2 regions of the Acetobacterium sp. MES1 genome follow, and region 1 is predicted to be linked to the other one. Evidence: a T-box and tRNA genes for the amino acid it is inferred to sense, from the RefSeq annotation. Region 1 holds a T-box; the other holds one or more tRNA genes.
The links. A T-box is a leader RNA that pairs with one kind of tRNA and senses whether it is charged. The one in region 1 lies ahead of metG (methionine--tRNA ligase), so its partner is inferred to be a tRNA-Met.

Region 1 (4,425 bases):
AGAAAAAATTTCTGTTTAAACTTTTTTTATTTATCCTATTTCGATTTACCTTATTTCTGCCCTCAATTAGGAAACTTTTCCACCGGAGGGAATGCCATCGACGGTAACCAGGGACAGTTTCTTACCCTTGGTAGCGGCCAGGATCATCCCGTTGGATTCCAATCCCCGGAGGTTGACCGGTTTTAAGTTGGCCACCAGAATGACCGTTTTGCCAACCAGATCTGCTGGGGCGTAGTATTTGGCAATCCCGGAGACCACCTGACGCTTTTCCTGGCCGACCATCAGCTGTAAAACCAGCAAGCGATCAGCATCGGGATGGGGTTCACAGGCAACCACCTCAGCCACCCGCAACTGCACCTTGGCAAAATCGTCAATGGTGATCAGACCTTCCGGCAGTTCTTCCGGAGTTGCGTTGTCGTTTTCTTTTTTAGCTTTTTCGAGCTTAACTTTCTCTTCTTTAAGAGGCTGTTCCGCTTTCTTTTCCAGCTCAATCCGTGGGAACAGGGCGTCGCAGCGTTCGATCTTGAGGCCTTCCGGATAGCCGCCAAACTGCTGGATGCTGTTCCAGGTTAGACATTCCGCCGGACAGTTTAATTGCTGGCCGATTTTTCGGGCGGTTTCCGGCATTGCCGCCGAAATCAGCACGGTGACGATTCGCAAGGACTCGGTCAGATTATACATTACCTGGGCCAGACGAGCCTGTTTTTCGGGACTTTTGCCGAGTACCCAGGGTTGGGTTTCATCAATGTATTTATTGGAACGGGAAACCAGCTTCCAGATTTCTTCCAGGGCCCGGCTAAAATCCAGCTTATCCATGTAGTCACTGACAATCCCGGGCGTTTTTTCAGCCAGATCAATCAGTTCACTGTCAATGGCTTCTTTTTCCCGTTCCTTGGGAATAATCCCACCGAAATATTTATCAGTCATCGCCAGGGTCCGGCTAAGCAGATTGCCAAGGTCATTGGCCAGGTCAGAATTGATGTGACTGACCAGCAGGTCTTCGTTATAAACACCGTCCGAACCATAGCTCATTTCCCGCAGCACATGGTAGCGCAGGGCATCAACCCCATATTTGTCGACTAAAACCACCGGATCAACCACGTTCCCCACCGATTTGGACATTTTTCCGCCTTTTAATAAAATCCAGCCGTGGCCATAAACCTGTTTGGGCAGTGGTAATTTGAGTGCCATCAAAATAATTGGCCAGTAAATGGTATGGAAGCGGATAATATCCTTGCCGACCAGATGAACATCCGCTGGCCAGTATTTTTCCATCAGATCCGGTTTGTCATTGAGATAACCCAGGGCCGAAATGTAGTTGGGCAGGGCGTCAATCCAGACGTAAACCACATGACCGGGATCAAAATCAACTGGCACGCCCCAGGTAAAGGAGGTTCGGGAAACGCACAAATCCTGGAGCCCGGGTTTAATAAAGTTATTGATCATTTCATTTTTGCGGGATTCCGGTTGAATAAAATGGGGGTGGTCTTCAATATGTTTGAGCAAATCGTCGGCATATTTGGACATTTTAAAGAAGTAGGCTTCTTCGGCGGCTTTTTCTACCGGTCGACCACAGTCCGGACAGTTTCCGTCAACTAATTGACTTTCGGTCCAGAAGGATTCACACGGCGTGCAGTACCAGCCTTCGTAGTTGGATTTATAAATATCCCCCTGATCATAGAGCTTTTTAAAAATCCGCTGAATCGTTTTTTCATGCTCAGGGTCGGTGGTCCGGATAAACTGATCGTAACTGATGTTCATGGTGTCCCAGAGGTTTTTAATGCCGGTGACAATCCCATCGACATAGGCCTGGGGCGCAACGCCCGCTTCAGCCGCCACTTTTTCAATTTTTTGACCGTGCTCATCGGTACCGGTTAAAAAGTAAGTGTCATAACCCTGCAGTTTTTTGAACCGGGTAATCGTATCGGCTGCCACCGTGGTGTAGGTATGGCCAATATGCAAGTTCCCACTGGGATAATAAATGGGGGTAGTAATATAAAATGTTTTTTCTGACATAAGTTCTCCTTTATTCATATTTCTGTATTTGGTGGGTTTAATCCAACAAAAAAAACCCTCCGTCCAGTTAAGGGCGAAGGGTTCGCGTTACCACCTTAATTCACATTATTCTCACAAATAATGCCTTCATAAGTTTTTAAAACTTTAAGTTTTATCGCGTCAAGCGGTTCGGGCTAAACGATTCACCCAAACTTACTCCGAGGCCATCTTCAATGCTTTTTCTGTCACCGGCTTTCACCATCCCGGCTCTCTCTTCACAGCATCCACACCTACTCTTCTCTTCATTGTAATTTTTATTTAATTGCTATCCCTATTATACTTTAATTCCAGATTTTTTCAAGGGATTTATCGCTTAACTGCGTTATAAACATCCCGTCTTGAAATATTGCGGTCTTTGGCCACCGCTTTCATGGCTTCTTTTTCCGGCAAACCGGACTTCAGATAATGAGCTAGATGGTCTTCCAGGCTCAGGCTTTCCAGTTCCAGAGAAGCCGCCACCTTACCTTCATCGGCGGTTCGGCCTTCAATACAAAGGACATACTCGCCCCGGGGGGGATTTTTCTGATAATAGTCCCGATGTTCTGCGATGGTACCATAACGGGTTTCCTCATAGCGTTTGGTCAGCTCCCGGGAGATACTCATCTGCCGGTGACCGAGCCCCTGCTTGACCAAAATTTCCAGAGTTTTTGGCAGACGGTGGGGGGACTCATAAAGCACCACCGTATCGACTGATTCTTCAATCCGGTTGATCCCTGCTTTAACCGCCTTATTGTCTTTACCTAAAAAGCCGAGAAATAAAAAGGAACGGGTGTCCAGTCCTGACAACACCAGGCCGCAGAGCCCGGCGTTGGGGCCGGGCACCACTTCCAGGGCAATGGCATTGGCGACACAGCTTTTAACCAGGACTGACCCCGGATCGGAAATTAGCGGCATTCCGGCATCAGAAATCAGGGCGATGTTCTGACCCTGTTTTAGCAGTTCAATCAGGCCCTCACACGACTGCTGTTCGTTATGTTGATGATAGGCGACCATTTTTTTAGAAATCTCAAAATGGTTGAGCAGCTTAATCGAATGCCGGGTATCTTCAGCAGCAATCAGATCCACCGACTGCAGGACTTTTAGGCCCCGGATGCTCATATCATCCAGATTCCCAATCGGAGTACCGACTATATAGAGTTTTCCGGACATCTATTCGTTATAAAGGTTTCGGGCCACATAGACCCCATTGGCGGAGGCCTGCATCAAGCCCCGGGTGACTCCGGCGCCATCGCCCAATACATAGAGATTCTTAATGCTGGACTGGAAGTTTTTATCTACGGTCACCTTATTGGAATAGAACTTAACCTCTACCCCATAGAGCAGGGTTTCATCACTGGCCAGACCCGGTGACACATGATCCAGGGCCTGAATCATTTCGACAATGTCCTTCATAATCCGGTAAGGTAGTACTAAACAGAGATCCCCGGGCACCGCATCAATTAAGGTCGGCCGGATATTATTACGCATCAACCGCTCTTCGGTAGTCCGGCGGCCTCTTAAGAAATCGCCGTAGCGCTGTACCATGATCTTGTTACCGGTGAGCATATTTCCCAACCCGGCAATGTGCTTGCCATAAGCAACCGCTTCTTTAAAGGGTTCGGTAAAGCTTTTAGAAACCAGCAGGGCAAAATTGGTGTTATGGGTTTTTAAGTTGTCGGATTTATAGCTGTGTCCATTGACCACCGCCAACTGGTTATCATAATATTCGGTCGATACAACTCCGCCGGGGTTGGAACAGAAGGTCCGGACGCTGTCATCAAAGGTGGGTGTATAATAAACCAGCTTACCTTCATAAAGGGCCTCATTGATTTCCTGCATGACCTCGTTGCGGGTTTCCAAACGGACGCCGATATCGATTTTCCCGACCTTGGTTTCCACCTTGTATTCTTCGCACATCGAGGTAAACCATTCCGAGCCATCCCGGCCCACAGCCACCAATACCTTGTCAGCCCGGTAGGTTTCACCTTTGGCGACCACGCCGACGACAGAATTATCTTCGACTACCAGGCTTTGCACCGGTGTTCTAAACTTAATGTCGATGCCCAGATCGTTGATTAAGTAATTTTGAATCCGCTGATAAATGGTATAACCGACCTCGGTGCCCATGTGACGAACCGGACATTCAATCAGTTTTAAATTGCTCTGGATCGCCTTGGTCCGAATATCCCTAATCTTATCCGGATCATCCACACCATGAACGCGCTTGTCGGCGCCAAACTCAATATAGAGATCATCAACATATTTAATCAGATCAACCGTGGTGTTATAGCCAATGTATTCCGGCAGCTCGCCGCCGACATCCGGTGAAAGCGATAGTTTGCCATCCGAGTAGGCCCCGGCTCCGGCAAATCCGGTAGTAATATTACAGGG
Region 2 (4,425 bases), on a different contig from region 1:
TCAAAGCCGATATAATCAGCAATAACCCGCTGTTCCCGACGCTCCGGCTTATCCAGTAGCGAACAGACCTTCACATCCGCTGCCCCCAGACTTTCAAAGCGATTTAATAAATATTTCAGGGTATTGCCAGTATCAACGATATCTTCAATCAGCAAAATACTCCGGCCTTTGACATCCATCGATAGATCCGCTTCCAGTTGAACAATTCCAGAGCTCCGGGCTTCGGCGCCATAGCTGGAGGCTTTTAAGAAATCAATCTCCAATGGAATCGGAATTTTTCTAATCAAATCGGCCATAAAAACCGATGATCCTTTCAAAATGCCAATCAAGATGGGATACTTTCCCCGGTAATCTGCGGTAATCTTTTCTCCAAGTTCTGCGACACGCTTTTCCAATGCCTTTTCATCAACCAAAATTTCCTGAATATCGGCTATCACATTTTTCTCCTAACATAAGGTATGTTACCCTAATTATTTTTTTTGTATCATCATTGGCCAAAAATCGTTGATTGATGGCATAGCCCAAAATCCATAAGACCTCGTTGTCCACCACCAGTAGCGGAATTTCATTTCTGCGATTGCGATCGATTTTCTTGTCAATAAAATATTTTTTTATGGATTTTTTTCCCAGTAGACCGGGAGGATAAAAATAGTCTCCTGATTGACGACTACGCAAAACCAATATGCCTTTTATTTTATCATAATCAAAATATTTTTCACAATGATTTTCCACTTCTTTCGAAAAAAAACACCTTTTATCCTTAAATTCAGCCGGAGTAACCCGTTTCGTCTCGACGATCAGATGCTCTTTAGCAAAGAGGTAGGTTTTGTTTTCCAGAATCCGTTTGGGTGTTAAAATAACCTCAGCCTGCGTTTCTTTTTCAGATACCATAACCCGTTCATAACGGCGGCTAATTTGAATGTCATGCGGGAGGTGGATTTCCCAGATTGTTTTGTCGCTCTTTAGTAAACTATAAAATGCAGTGATATGATTGTACTCAATTTCCTTTAAACTACCCTTAAATTTAAAAATGGCCCGCCGTAAAATTTCTTTCTGAACCACCGGTTCCTCGCCCAACCACACGTCACGATCAATAACTACCTGGTTTATTTCAGAAGCCAGAATCCGATCTTCAATCAGATCCACATATTTCTCAAAAAACGCTTCATATTCATAGGCAATTTTTGTAAATTCATTAAAATGGACTTCCGCCCGGGGATTGATTTCTAAAACCATCGGCATAATATCCAACCGGATTTTATTGCGGGTATAGTCTCGCTGAAAATTGGTGGCATCGGTTCGAAAAGCCAGCTCATTGAGTTTGCAATACGCCAGAATTTCTTTTTTCTCAAGACATAAAAAAGGCCGGATATATAAATTGTCGCGACTGGATTTAATCCCGGATACCCCCTTGACCCCGGTACCCCGAATCAGTCGCATCAGCATCGTTTCCGCCTGATCATTGATATGATGGCCCATCGCGATCCGATTATAACCATGGGCTTCTGCGATGACACTAAAAAAGTCGTAACGTTCTTTCCGTCCCGCTTCTTCTACTGATATTTTCTCGATTCGTGATATTTGCCGGATATTTCGTTGTCGTGAAAAGAAGGGGATCTTTCGTTCCCGACAAAATTCTTTTACAAACTCCTCGTCGGCATCAGCGGCAACTCCCCGAAGACCATGGTGAAGATGAGCCACACCGAGGGTTATTTCAAATTGGTTGGCATATTTGTCCAAAAAATACAATAAAGCCAGCGAATCTGCTCCACCGGATACGCCGATGAGAACATGATCGCCAGCCTCTAAAATTCCCTGTTCTTCAATGTATTGAATTACTTTTTTCTCCATGGTTTCACCACTTCAATAAAATTCTCGATTCTAATTTTTTAACAAAAATAGATAAAAAAAATGGTGGTCGCAACAGGGCTCGAACCTGTGACCCCCTGCTTGTAAGGCAGGTGCTCTCCCAGCTGAGCTATGCGACCACGAAATAATCTGGAAACTATTCGGTTGTGATGATACAAATTAATTGGTGACCCCTAGGGGACTCGAACCCCTGTTACCGCCGTGAAAGGGCGGTGTCTTAACCGCTTGACCAAGGGGCCACTGATTTATTTTTTTTATGGTAGCGGCGAACGGAGTCGAACCGCTGACACTACGGGTATGAACCGTATGCTCTAGCCAACTGAGCTACGCCGCCATGAAAAAAAGGATTTGTATATTTGGTTGCGGGAGCAGGATTTGAACCTACGACCTCCGGGTTATGAGCCCGACGAGCTACCAAGCTGCTCCATCCCGCGATGTGAGTAATTGAGCAAGTTTATCAAGTGACCATTTTAAAAAGTGGTGCCGAGGACCGGAATCGAACCGGTACGGTCGAAAGGACCGCAGGATTTTAAGTCCTGTGCGTCTGCCAGTTCCGCCACCCCGGCACTTTTTCGTCCGTCCCCTTGCTCAAGGGACAAGTGTTATTATACGCCCATCCATAGATAATGTCAAGCTTTTTTGAAAAAAATATTTCTATTTATTTTCCATGACAAAATGGCGGTATGCTGCGCCTTCGAGGTTATCATAATCACAGACGGTAAAAACAGTTTCCCCAGTGATTTTAAAAATATTCAAAAGTAAAAAAGCCCCGGCTAAAATAATATCAGCCCGTTTGGCTTCCAGCCCCACCATATTTTGTCGCTCCTTGATGGTTTTACTGGCTAAACTATCAATCATACGTTCCAGCTCATCTTTAGTAATGGTACTCTGATGAACCATTTCACTGCAATAGGTCTTCAGTTCCTGTTTGATCGTTGATAAACTGGTGGCCGTTCCACCAATACCAATGAGTTTGTAGGGTTTGGTCGGCAAAAATCCATGTGTCTTTTTTTCAAACTCGGCATAAATTTTCTCATTCATCCGCTCCAATTCCTGAAAGGTTGGTGGATCAGAAAAAATAAATTCTTCGGTACAGCGAACACAGCCCAGATTAATACTCATCATTCTTTTTATTTCATTATCTTCGCCATAAATAAATTCGGTACTACCGCCACCAATGTCAAAAATCAGAATTTTTTCTTCAAAGCACTGAGACACCCCAACAAAACCAAGCTCTGCTTCAGCTTCACCAGAAATCACCTCAATTTCGAATCCCAGTTTTTCTTTAACTGCCTCAAGATAGGCCGCTGTATTATCGGCGTCCCGCATGGCACTGGTACCAAACAAATAAAACGCTTCCACCCCATAATCGGCGGCGATATTTTTGTACTCTTCCAGGGCTTCCATATTTCTTTTTTCGGCATCGGGATGAAGCCGTCCGGTTTGATTGACTCCCTGGCCCATCCGGGTATAACGAACCGATTTGTTGACCCGCACCAGTTTTCCCTGGTCATTTCGAAAAATCAGCATTCGGGTGGAATTAGTTCCTATATCAATCACCGCCAGATGGCGTTTTTTTTCTTTTCGTTCAATCAAATCAAGTTCACTACCATCTAAATTACTGTTGCATTTATTGTTCAACTGTTTGCCCATCGCTTTCTGCAGCATCTTTCTGGGTTTCCACAATGACGATGGTTTCATCCGGATAATATAAACCTAGATATCGCCGTGCAAAATTCTCCACATAATTCTTGCTGCCCATCTGTTTAACCTGTTCATCTAATTGATTACTTCTTATTTTTTCATTTTCGATTTCTTGGCTAATTTGGATCTTTTGCTGATCCAACTCATAGATTTTTATGGCATTGGCCAGATAGATGTAGACGGTAAACAAAATTGTCCCGATAATTGCCAGGGCAATGATGATTCGACGTCTGATCAGGTTTCTCGTTTTTTCATTCATCTTCGCTTCTTCATTTCCGGCAGGCCTGCCCTACAATTCCCGATACATATCTCCTGCTTTATCTTTAGGAGCATGTTCCAGGCATAAAAGAACCTCCACCTTTTGTTCTCCGTCACCATAACGGATGGTAATAATATCTCCGGGTTTCACCTGGTCACCCGGTTTAGCCACCTTGTCGTTAATGGATATCCGCCCGCCGTCACAGGCGTCTTTTCCCACGGTTCGACGTTTAATAATTCTGGCGTTTTTTAAATATTTATCAATTCTCATGTAGTCCTCATTATTCTAAATCAAAAAGCTTAAAACTAAAACCACTGATAAAACAAAAAGCCAGAGCGTCGCCCCGGCTTCTGTAACTTTGCTTACTTATTTACTTCATCCTTAAAGCCTTTACCCGCTTTAAAGCCAGGGGCTTTAGAGGCTGCTATTTCGATGGGCTCTTTTGTTCGTGGGTTAAGACCTGTACGTGCTGCACGTTCTCTAACCTCAAAGGTTCCAAAACCTACTAATGACACCTTGTCTCCATTTTTCAAGGTATCTACCACTGTGTCCAAAAAAGCACCTAATGCTTTTTCTGAATCTTTTTTTGATAA

Region 2: it has a tRNA-Met gene. The T-box ahead of metG (methionine--tRNA ligase) is inferred to sense a tRNA for this amino acid. The anticodon was not compared.

What each region holds. Positions count from the first base shown of each region.
Region 1 covers NZ_MJUY01000016.1:16,636-21,060, forward strand. Annotated here, with positions in the region: gene metG (methionine--tRNA ligase) at 67-2,058, opposite strand; T-box leader at 2,083-2,310, opposite strand; gene rsmI (16S rRNA (cytidine(1402)-2'-O)-methyltransferase) at 2,362-3,204, opposite strand; gene BI182_RS06745 (NAD(P)/FAD-dependent oxidoreductase) at 3,205-4,425, opposite strand, start outside.
Region 2 covers NZ_MJUY01000008.1:20,856-25,280, reverse strand. Annotated here, with positions in the region: gene hpt (hypoxanthine phosphoribosyltransferase) at 1-437, opposite strand, end outside; gene tilS (tRNA lysidine(34) synthetase TilS) at 406-1,851, opposite strand; tRNA gene BI182_RS02375 (tRNA-Val) at 1,913-1,988, opposite strand; tRNA gene BI182_RS02370 (tRNA-Glu) at 2,034-2,108, opposite strand; tRNA gene BI182_RS02365 (tRNA-Met) at 2,127-2,203, opposite strand; tRNA gene BI182_RS02360 (tRNA-Met) at 2,227-2,303, opposite strand; tRNA gene BI182_RS02355 (tRNA-Leu) at 2,348-2,435, opposite strand; gene BI182_RS02350 (Ppx/GppA phosphatase family protein) at 2,524-3,537, opposite strand; gene BI182_RS02345 (FtsB family cell division protein) at 3,500-3,832, opposite strand; gene BI182_RS02340 (RNA-binding S4 domain-containing protein) at 3,863-4,102, opposite strand; gene hbs (non-specific DNA-binding protein Hbs) at 4,195-4,425, opposite strand, start outside.